One region of the Amycolatopsis thailandensis genome, then DNA from elsewhere that is predicted to be linked to it. Evidence: riboswitches for the same ligand, from Rfam matches in the RefSeq annotation. Region 1 holds a riboswitch; each other region holds the start of a gene.
What was found. Region 1 has a riboswitch for S-adenosylmethionine ahead of ACFWMR_RS15965 (methionine ABC transporter ATP-binding protein). Riboswitches for the same ligand answer to the same signal wherever they lie in the genome.
Positions count from the first base shown of each region.

Region 2: another riboswitch for S-adenosylmethionine. It lies ahead of thrC (threonine synthase); the one in region 1 lies ahead of ACFWMR_RS15965 (methionine ABC transporter ATP-binding protein).
Region 3: another riboswitch for S-adenosylmethionine. It lies ahead of ACFWMR_RS14250 (aminotransferase class V-fold PLP-dependent enzyme); the one in region 1 lies ahead of ACFWMR_RS15965 (methionine ABC transporter ATP-binding protein).

Region 1 covers NZ_JBHXJK010000034.1:9,479-12,746, forward strand. Annotated here, with positions in the region: gene ACFWMR_RS15960 (4-(cytidine 5'-diphospho)-2-C-methyl-D-erythritol kinase) at 1-336, opposite strand, end outside; gene ACFWMR_RS15965 (methionine ABC transporter ATP-binding protein) at 459-1,469, opposite strand; SAM riboswitch class I at 1,681-1,771, opposite strand; gene rsmA (16S rRNA (adenine(1518)-N(6)/adenine(1519)-N(6))-dimethyltransferase RsmA) at 2,020-2,856, opposite strand; gene ACFWMR_RS15975 (DUF222 domain-containing protein) at 3,048-3,268, shown strand, end outside.
Region 2 covers NZ_JBHXJK010000071.1:42,530-45,797, reverse strand. Annotated here, with positions in the region: gene thrC (threonine synthase) at 1-1,143, opposite strand, end outside; SAM riboswitch class I at 1,157-1,290, opposite strand; gene holA (DNA polymerase III subunit delta) at 1,426-2,409, shown strand; gene rpsT (30S ribosomal protein S20) at 2,676-2,936, opposite strand.
Region 3 covers NZ_JBHXJK010000029.1:27,436-30,703, reverse strand. Annotated here, with positions in the region: gene lspA (signal peptidase II) at 1-10, opposite strand, end outside; gene ACFWMR_RS14255 (hypothetical protein) at 35-637, opposite strand; gene ACFWMR_RS14250 (aminotransferase class V-fold PLP-dependent enzyme) at 657-2,021, opposite strand; SAM riboswitch class IV at 2,055-2,169, opposite strand; gene ACFWMR_RS14245 (M23 family metallopeptidase) at 2,298-2,981, opposite strand; gene ACFWMR_RS14240 (potassium/proton antiporter) at 3,113-3,268, opposite strand, start outside.

The DNA of each region.
Region 1 (3,268 bases):
GCCTCCGGCCATCCCGCCCGCTACCGGGATCCCTTTGCGAAGCACCACCCGGACCTTGGACTCACCGTCCGCTTTGCCGACGTGAGCCGCCAGAGCCTGCGCCGCCTTCCAGGCGAGATTGTTGGCGCCGGTCGGTACGACACCTTCACCTTCGCCATAGACCTCGACGCCGGGGTCCTCGGTGACCGCGACGGTCACCTCGTCGGTCAGGGAAAGCGCCTGGAACACGGTCACCAGCTCGTGATAGCCGTCCGGGCGTACGTCACCGACCGACAGGTGCAGGTTGACCTTGGCGGGAACCCTGACGGTTACTGGGGGCGGTACGACGGCGAGCACGACTCAAGCCTACGTGGCCGCTCCACTTGTGCCGTCACCAGGAGAAAAGAGAACAGGACGAGTCAGACACCGACGGGCCGCCCCGGACGGATTTCGTCCTGAGCGGCCCGTTCGTGGAGAAATCAGGCAGCGACGCCCTGCGGTCCGCGGACCGGGTGGGTCACGTGGCCGCCGCGTTCGGCGATCCACGCGAGGGCGGCGTCCGCGCGCTCACCGCGCACACCGAGACGGAACCGGCCCACCGGCGTGTCGCCGATCCGGGTCAGGCCGCCCCCGATGGTGGCGAGTTCGACGTCGAAGCGACCGGCGGCCTCGGGAAGCAGCGCGCCGACCGAAGCGAATCCGACGAGCACGACGTCCACGGCGCGGTCGTATTTCGAGGCTTGCGCCCGGCCGGTCTCGATCGAGGGCAGCAGCGCCTGCGCGGTCCGGCTGTTCGGGTCGGAGACCAGGTCGAGCACGGATCCGCGTTCGATGATCGCCCCGGCTTCGAGGACCGCGACGTCGTCGCAGACACGACGGACGACGCCGGCGTCGGGAGTGGTGAGCAGCACGGTGACCCCGAGCTCGGCGCGTGCCCGGTCGAGCACGGTCAGGACCGCGCCGGACTCCTCGGGCTGCACACCCGAGGTGGGGTCGTCGGCCAGGAGCACGGACGGCCCGGCGGCCAGGGCCTTGGCGATGGCCACTCGGCGCAGCTGCCCCTCGGACAGTTCACCCGGCCGCTGCCCGGCCCGCGGCGTGAGTCCGACCAGGTCGAGCAGGTTTCCGACCCGGTTGCGACGCTGCGGCCCGTCGAGGCCGAGCTGCTCGAGCGGCGACGCGATGTTGCCGGCGATGGTGCGTTCGGCGAGCAACTCCGGTTTGGTGCTCACGACACCGACCTGGCGGCGGATTTCGCGCAGACGGCGTCCGTCGAGGGTCCCGGTGTTGAGGCCGTCGAGGCGGACGACACCACGGTCGGGGCGCTCCTGGAGCCCGATGCAACGAGCGAGGGTCGACTTGCCGGAGCCGGCCGGACCGACGACTCCGAACAGCGAGCCCGCCTGGATGTCCACGCTCACATCGCGCAGGGCGACGACGGGATTTCCGTTGAGGGGAAAGGATTTGGACAGGTTTTCGACAGTGATCACGAAAGGCTCCATGCAAATGGGGCGCCGCTTCTTTCGAGCGCGCCGACCGTCACCGAGTGACCGTCCGGAACGGACGGGATTCAGAGGTAAGGGAAAAGACTCAGGCAGTAACGGTGGAGCGTCGACACGCACTTACCGTGCGGCGACCTTCGTCGACTACACGTCGCCTGGTCAGCAGGAGCGGGTGGGTGACCCTGTTCATTAGGCACAGCCTCCATCGGTCCTGGCGGTAGCACCTGCCCCGTGGAGGGTGGTTGCTGCGACTTCGGCGAGCCAGGTCTCTCAGTCGCTCGGGATGGCTCACTGAGTAAAACCGATCCCACTGGATGAAAGCAAGCACGTAGTCGCAGATCACACGTCTGGTCGCGTCCACGATACAGGATCGGCTATCCATATTTTGAGACAGCACCAGATGCATTTGTGCTATGGCGATGCCGCTGCCTGCGAAGACAGCTCTGGATCAAGTAGATCCAGGAGAGGATTTACGCAGTCTTGCTGACATCGACCGGACCGCGTTCGGCGCGGTACCGGTCACACCTGCGACATGTGGTCAGCCAGCCGCGGCGGCGATCCGGGCGAACTGGTGGACGTCCAGCTGCTCCCCGCGGGTCTTGGGGTCGATACCCGCCTTCTCGAGCAACTCGCCCGCGCGTTCGGCGGAACCCGCCCATGACGCCAACGCCGCGCGCAAAGTCTTTCGACGCTGCGAGAAGGCGGCATCGACCACCGCGAACAACTGTTTCCGCTCCACGGACGACACCACGTCGCCCCGCTCGAAAGCGACCAGCGCGGAGTCCACGTTCGGAACGGGCCAGAAGACCGCGCGGGGCACCGCCGCGACCTTGCGCGCCTTGCCGTACCACGCGAGCTTGACGCTGGGGACGCCGTAAGTCCGGCTCCCCGGCCCTGCCGCCATTCGGTCGGCGACCTCGGTCTGGACCATTACGAGACCACTGGTCAGCGATGGCAGCTCGGCGAGCAGGTGAAGCACGACGGGAACGGCGACGTTGTACGGCAGGTTCGCGACGAGCGCGGTCGGCCGCGCAGGCAGGTCGGCCGCCGTGATCCGCAGAGCGTCCGCCCCGACGACCGTCAGCCTTTCGGCGCCTCCCCGTTCGGCCGCGGTGTTCGGCAGCCGTCCGGCCAGCACGGGGTCGATTTCGACCGCGACGACCTCGGCTCCGGTCGCGAGCAGCCCGAGGGTCAACGAGCCGAGGCCCGGCCCGACTTCCAGCACGACGTCGCCTTCGCCGACCCCTGAAAGGTCGACGATGCGGCGCACCGTGTTGGGATCGTGCACGAAATTCTGGCCGAGCTTCTTGGTCGGACGCACGTCCAGCTCGGCCGCCAGCGCCCTGATCTCCGCAGGCCCGAGCAGTTCAGTCACCCGACGATCGTAACCAGCCCCCGCGAGCCGCGACTGGCGGCCGCGACTCGCCCCCACCACCCTTCCGACGGTTTCTATCTGCCCGCGTTCCACTTCAGGGTGATGGGCGCAATTTCGGTCTGCCGGAGCGTAATGATCATCCACCCGATCGATACCGTGCATTCGTTCGACTCTGGCCCGACAATCGAGGGATGACCAGCACAAACATCCCCAAGGCCTTCCCGCTCAACCTGCCGGAAGGTGACGCCGATCTGCTCCTCGACGAGTTGCAGTCACGGCTATGCGAAGGGCGGCGCCTCGCCGCCGAAGTCGGCCAGATCCTGGCCGAGATCGAGTCACGTGGTGTCCGGGAGCTTTACGGATTCAACTCGATCGCCGTCTTCTACGAACATGTGGCCCGGGTCCCCAGAGC
Region 2 (3,268 bases), on a different contig from region 1:
CTCGTCCGGGTTGAGCTTGCCGGTCTCGATGAGCTTCTTCGCCGTCGCGACGGTGACCCCGCCGGCGGTCTCGGTGAAGATGCCTTCGGTACGGGCGAGCAGCCGGATGCCCTCGACGACCTCTTCGTCGGTGACGTCTTCGATCGCGCCACCGGTGCGGTTGACCACGTCGAGGACGTAGGGGCCGTCGGCCGGGTTGCCGATCGCCAGCGACCGGGCGATCGTGTCCGGCTTGACCGGCTGGACGACGTCGTGGCCCGCGCGGAAGGCCGTCGAGACAGGGGAGCAGCCGGTGGCCTGCGCGCCGAACACCTTGTACGGCGTTTCGTCCACGAGGCCGAGCTGCCCGAACTCGCGGAATCCCTTGTCCACCTTGGTGAGCTGGGAACCGGAGGCGATCGGCACCACGATCTGCGAGGGCAGCCGCCAGCCGAGCTGCTCGGCGACCTCGAAGGCCAGCGTCTTGGAGCCTTCGGAGTAGTAGGGCCGGACGTTCACGTTGACGAACGCCCAGCTCTCCTGCTCGGCGGCGAGCTGGGTGGCGAGCCGGTTCACGTCGTCGTAGTTGCCGTCGACCGCGATCAGGTCGCCGTCGTACACGGCGGTGGTGAGGATCTTGGCGCGCTCGAGGGTCTTCGGGATGAGCACGACCGACCGCCAGCCTGCGCGGGCCGCCGCGGCGGCGACCGCGTTGGCCAGGTTGCCGGTCGACGGACAGGCGAGTACGTCGAACCCGAACTCACGGGCGGCGGCCAGGGCGACGGCGACCACGCGGTCCTTGAACGAGTGAGTGGGGTTGCCGGTGTCGTCCTTGACCCAGACCTTCTTGACGCCCAAGGCTTTCGCGAGCCTGTCGGCCTGGATGAGCCGGGTGGCGCCGGGTTCGGTGTTGGGGATTTCTTCGACGTTCGAGGGGACGGGCAGGAGCTTCTTGTAGCGCCAGATGTTCTTCGGCCCGGCTTCGATGTCCTCGCGGCGCACACGGCCGAAGTCGTAGGCGACCTCGAGCGGCGAGAAGTCTTCGGCGGAAACGAATTCGGGGGCGAGCGGCTGCCGGTGTCCCTCTTCCTTCGACACCAGTTCGACGGCCGGTCCGAGATCCGGGGTCTTGGTGGTGGAGGTCGTGCCGAGGGTTGCGGTCATCGCGAGGTTCCTTTCCTCATCTGCCCCGCCGGTGGCGGGCCGGAATTGGCACCGTGTTCGTCAGCTACCCCGCGATCGCGGGATGACAGGCTGACGCCGGTTGCCGGGGCTTCATCGGGCCGTTCCCTCTGCCCCTCTGGATGAGCGGTATTCGATTGTCGGCACGCGAATGATCGCGTCGCCTCGCCAACACCGTACGACATGAGGCTCAGGTGGGGCCACCGTGCCCGGAACACATCACCGGACAAAGCACACGAGAGGACGAGTGGCAGGATCGTCATCGTGACGACGCAAGCTTCCGCCCCATCGCCGCTGGTCCTGGTTCTCGGTGAGGAAGAGCTGCTGATCGAACGCGCGGTCCGCGCCGCTTCGGACGCGGCCAAAGCGGCCGATCCGACGGCGGATCTCACCCGTATCCGGGTGTCGGACCTCACAGTTCCCGCCCTCGCGGAGATGGTCAGCCCCTCGCTGTTCGCCGAGGGCAGGGTGATCGTCCTCGAATCCGCGCACGACATCTCGCAGGAGCTTTCCGACGGGGTGATGGCCTACGTCAAGGCGCCCGCCGACGGCATCGTGCTCGTCGTCGTGCACAGCGGAGGTGGCCGGAGCAAGGCCGCGAAGGCGCTTCCCGCTGCCTTGAAGAAGGCCGGGGCGGAGGTCGTCGAGTGCCCGAAACTGACCAAGGCCGCCGAGCGGGAATCCTTTGTCCGCAACGAGGTCCGCCGGGTCGGCGGGAAGATCGACGGCGCGGCCGTGCTCGCGCTGATCGACGCCGTCGGCTCGGATCTGCGCGAGTTGTCGTCGGCCGCGACCCAGCTCGTCGCGGACGCCGGTGGCACCGTCGACGAGCAGGCGGTCCGGCGCTATCACCGGGGCCGCGCGGACGTGAACGGGTTCGCCGTCGCCGAGAAGGCCGTCGCCGGTGACAGGACGGCGGCGCTGGAGTCGTTGCGCTGGGCGATGCAGCTGGGTGTTCCCCACGTTCTGGTCGCGGACGCCCTCGCCGACGCCGTCCGGACGATCGCGCGGGTGTCGGGTGCCGGTCGCGGGAACCCGAACCAGATGGCAGGCGAGCTGGGGATGCCGCCGTGGAAGGTCCGCAAGGCGCAGGGGCAGGCCCGCGGCTGGGGGCAGGACGGCCTCGCCACCGCGATGCGGGTCGTCGCGAGGCTCAACGCCGAGGTCAAGGGGGTCGCGGCCAATCCGGAGTACGCGCTGGAACGCGCCGTCCTGGAGGTAGTCGACGCCCACGGCACCAGCCGCTAGCACCTACCGGACCACGCCCACTGCTCAAACGCTCACTGGACCGAGCCCGACGATCAACGCGCCCACGAACCGGGACCGGCGGACTCGTCTCGCCGGAAGTGCGCCAGCGCGACGGCGAGACTTCACCGGTCGCGCGCCCTCTTTCGGGCCGAAGGCCCACGTAAACGCGATGAAGGGGCGCCTCTCCGCCCCACGTGAGTGGGAAGCGGATCGACGCCCCTTCGGCGCGTTTACGTCAGCGCGCGATTAGATCGCGCTGCGCGCGATTAAAGAGAGTTCGCGCGCTTCGCGAGCGCGGACTTCTTGTTCGCGGCCTGGTTGGCGTGGAGAACGCCCTTGGTCACGGCCTTGTCCAGCTTCTTGGCCGCGTCCTTCTGCAGCTCCAGGGCCTTGGCCTTGTCGCCGGCGTCGGCGGCCTCGCGGAACTTGCGGATCGCGGTCTTCACCGAGGACCGGATCGCCTGGTTGCGCTGACGCGCCTTTTCGTTGGTGGTGATGCGCTTGATCTGCGACTTGATGTTGGCCACGGGGGCGCTCCTCTTGTATCTCTCGGTGGTTTCACCGCCGCGCTGTGACCGGCCCTGCGCGCTCGTGAAAGCGGCGCGGGTTTCCTCCATGACGGAATGCCACACAACGGTGAAGGGCAAGCTTAACAGCCGCCCCGGGACGGATCGCGGCCGCCTCCGGAGGAGTGGTTGAGGTACGGTGAAGATCGTAGTGCCTAGGGTTCCGCCGCCTGCCCGTTCCGCGAAACACACAATCAGGGCAGGTGGGACAGGTCCGAGCGGCACCATCGGCGGGGCCGGAAGCGCCGCCGTTCATCTGACGGGACAAAAGCCTGGAGGACCGGTGTTTTCCG
Region 3 (3,268 bases), on a different contig from region 1:
CTGTGCTCACTCCCCCATTGTCCACGGAGCGTGCTCAGGTCTCCTCGGCGGCCGCCTTCGGCCTGCTCAGCAGTGCCGCGAACGCCCCGGCGAGCGCGACCAGCGAAGACAGCACCAGCGCGAACTGCCCCCGCGCGAGCACGACGGCGCAGAGCACGAACGCGGCGGCCACAACCAGTACGAGCACGCTGCGGTCCAGCCAGGCGAGCGCGACCAGGCCCAGTGTCAGCAGGATCGCGCTCCGCGCGTCGCCGTCGATTTCGAATTCCCAGAAACCGACCAGATCCGCCAGCGGGATCGCGACCATTCCCCCGACAGCGATCAGGGCGACCTTCCACCACGGCGTGGTCTTCGCCCGGATCGCGTAGAACAGCACCGTGCCGAGGTAGACCGCGAGGACGGCGAACAGCCAGCCGTCGTTCCGGCCGAAGCCGGAGAACGACAGGTCGATCGCGGTCGCGGTCGCGCGGCTCATCTCCACGCCATAGAGCCCTTGATGCAGGCCCGGGCCGTGGTTGGGCGCGTAGGCGAACCATCCCCCGGGCGGGCCGGTGCCGACGGACGAGGCCACCACCACCAGCTGGGCGAATCCCAGCAACGCCAGCGGAAACCAGTAACGCGGTCGCTCGTTCCCCATGCGGGGTGAGGGTAGTGGGTCAGGCGCAGAACGGGGGAAGCTCCCGCGGATCGTTCTCCGGCACCCAGCGGCCCTCGGGCTTTTCGTACTGCCAGCGCGCGCCGCGGGCGACGATCTGGCGCAGCGCCAGGACGACCCGGTCCACGTGTTCGGTGGTGCTGCCGAGGCCGAGGCTGACCCGGACGGCCTGCTGCCCCGTCGAACCGGCGGCGGCGATCAGCCGCTTGGTCGCCACGTGCGCGCAGAAGGCACCGTCACGGACGCCGATGCCGTACTCCGCGGAAAGAACCGCGGCGAGCCAGCCCGGTTCGAAGCCATCGACGACGAAGCTGAGCGTGCCGACCCTGTCGACCGGGGCGTCGAACAGCCGAAGCTCGGCGAATCCGGGGATACCGGCGAGACCGCGACGCAGCCGCGCCAGCAGTTCGTCCTCGTGGGAGACGATCGCTTCCCAGTTTTCGGCGAGCGTCTCGCAGGCGACACCGAGCGCGTAGACACCGACGGTGTTGGGGGAACCGGCTTCGTGCCGCTCGGCGCCGGAGTTCCAGACCACGCCCAGATCTTCCGCGTCGCGGGTGACGAGCTTCGTCGCGCCACCACCGGCGAGGTACGGCTGGGCGGCGCGCAGCCAGTCGGCGCGGCCGATCAGCGCGCCGGCGCCGAAGGGCGCGTACAGCTTGTGGCCCGACAGTGCGACGTAATCGACGTCCAGTTCGCGAACAGAGATCTTGCGATGCGGCGCGAGCTGCGCCGCGTCGAGCGCGATCCGGGCGCCGTGCCGCCGCGCGACGGCGGCGATCTCCTTGACCGGCAACAGTTCCCCGGTCACGTTGGACGCGCCGGTGATGACGACCAGCCGCGGGCCCTGCGGGCAGTCCGCGAGAGCTTCGTCCACAGAGGACACAGCGGCGAGGCGGGTGCGCGGCGTCGAAATCCGGCGGACGTTCGGGCCCTTCCACGGCAGCAGCGCGGCGTGGTGGTCGGTGTCGAACACGACGACCGACGTGTGCTTCGGCAGGCTGCGGGCGAGAAGGTTGAAGGAATCGGTGGTGTTGCGGGTGAACACGACGGTGTCGGTCGACCGCGCGTCGACGAAGTCACGCAGGATCCCGCGCGTGCGCTCGTAAAGCTTGGTGGAGATCTGCGAGGCGAACCCGGCGCCGCGGTGGACGCTGGCGTACCAGGGGAGGAATTCGTCGACCGCGGCGCGGACCTTGTCCAGACAGGGAGCGCTCGCCGCGTGATCGAGGTTGGCGTACCCGATCTCGCCGCCGGTGACCAGCGGAACCCGCAGACCGGCACACGCCACCGTCGGAACTTCTTGCGAGACAACGGTTTCCGCGACGACGGCGGGGGCGTTCGTGCGTTCGAGAGCGAGAGTCATGGTCATCCTCCGGGCCAGGGGACCCGACAGAGGATCCCGCGCTTGCCCGTCGCACCACGCGACGAGCCAGGTCCTCACCCGGGGCACCCCACCGCGGAAGGAGGGTTGCCGGTCAGCTAGCCGGGGCTTGACGCTGACACTCGTGACCTACGAACGAAGTTAGCGGATGCACCGGCGATCAAGCCACCCCTTGTCCGGATGTTGAGACGCCGGTCACGCGTTCCGCAATCGAGGAGAACCGTTGCCCGGCGCCGCGCCGCGCCGGGCAACGGGAGGTCAGACGCGGAATCGGCCCGGCAACGGGACGACGGAACGCGAAGAGACCTCGGTCGCGGTACCGGAGTACTGATCGGTGCCCGCGGTGAACTGCCAGCCGCCGAAGGTCTTGCCGTCGACAGCTTCGCCGTAGGCCTCGGCGACCTTGGTCGAGACCTCGTCGTACGACATGCCGTTCCAATTGCCCGCGCCGACGCCGAAGTCGCGCGAGTCGCCGCCCTGCGCGGCGGCCGCGGGCAGGATCCACAGGGTGAAGTGCACGTGGGCGCCGGTGCTGCTCCCACCGCAGGGCAGCGCGTTGCCGGTCCGGCCGAGGGCGTCGCCGGGGGCGACCTTCTGGCCGTCGGCGACCGAAATGCGCTCCATGTGGTAGTAGCCGGTCCGCCAGCCGCCGTCGTGGTCGACGGTCACCCAGTCGCCGCCGTCGCAGTGCTGGATCCGGACGGTGCCGGCCAGCGGAGCGCGCACGGTCTTGTCGCCGGGACTGAAGTCGATGGCGTTCTTCACGCCGGAGTTCCCGTTGTCCGAGTGGATGCCCGCCGAGTAGACCGATTGGCCCGCGTCGAAGGGCAACCCGAACGCGGGGAAGGCGCCCGTCGCCGACGCCACCGGCGCGATGAGAACCACTCCGACGAGTGCGGCTGCGGCCCCCAGACCGGCGAACCGTGCAGGAAGTTTCGTCACCTTGCGTACTCCTTAACCCGTGACACTCACCCATTCGACGGAGTGGATTGCCGGGAAAGTAATCCAAAAGGAGTACAAAAGGGAAGAATTTTCTTAGATCAACCGACGAACAGCTGGTGCCGGTTCGTGACCTACTGGCCGGATTCGCCCTTCCACCTGGCGAGGCGTCCGGCGCGGTCGACGGCGCGGAGCCGTCGTTCGGCCGCGTCACGGGCGTCGGAGGTGGTCACGACGAGTAACTGGTCGCGTTCCTGGAGCCGGGTGTTCTTGTTGGGCGTGAAGCCGGC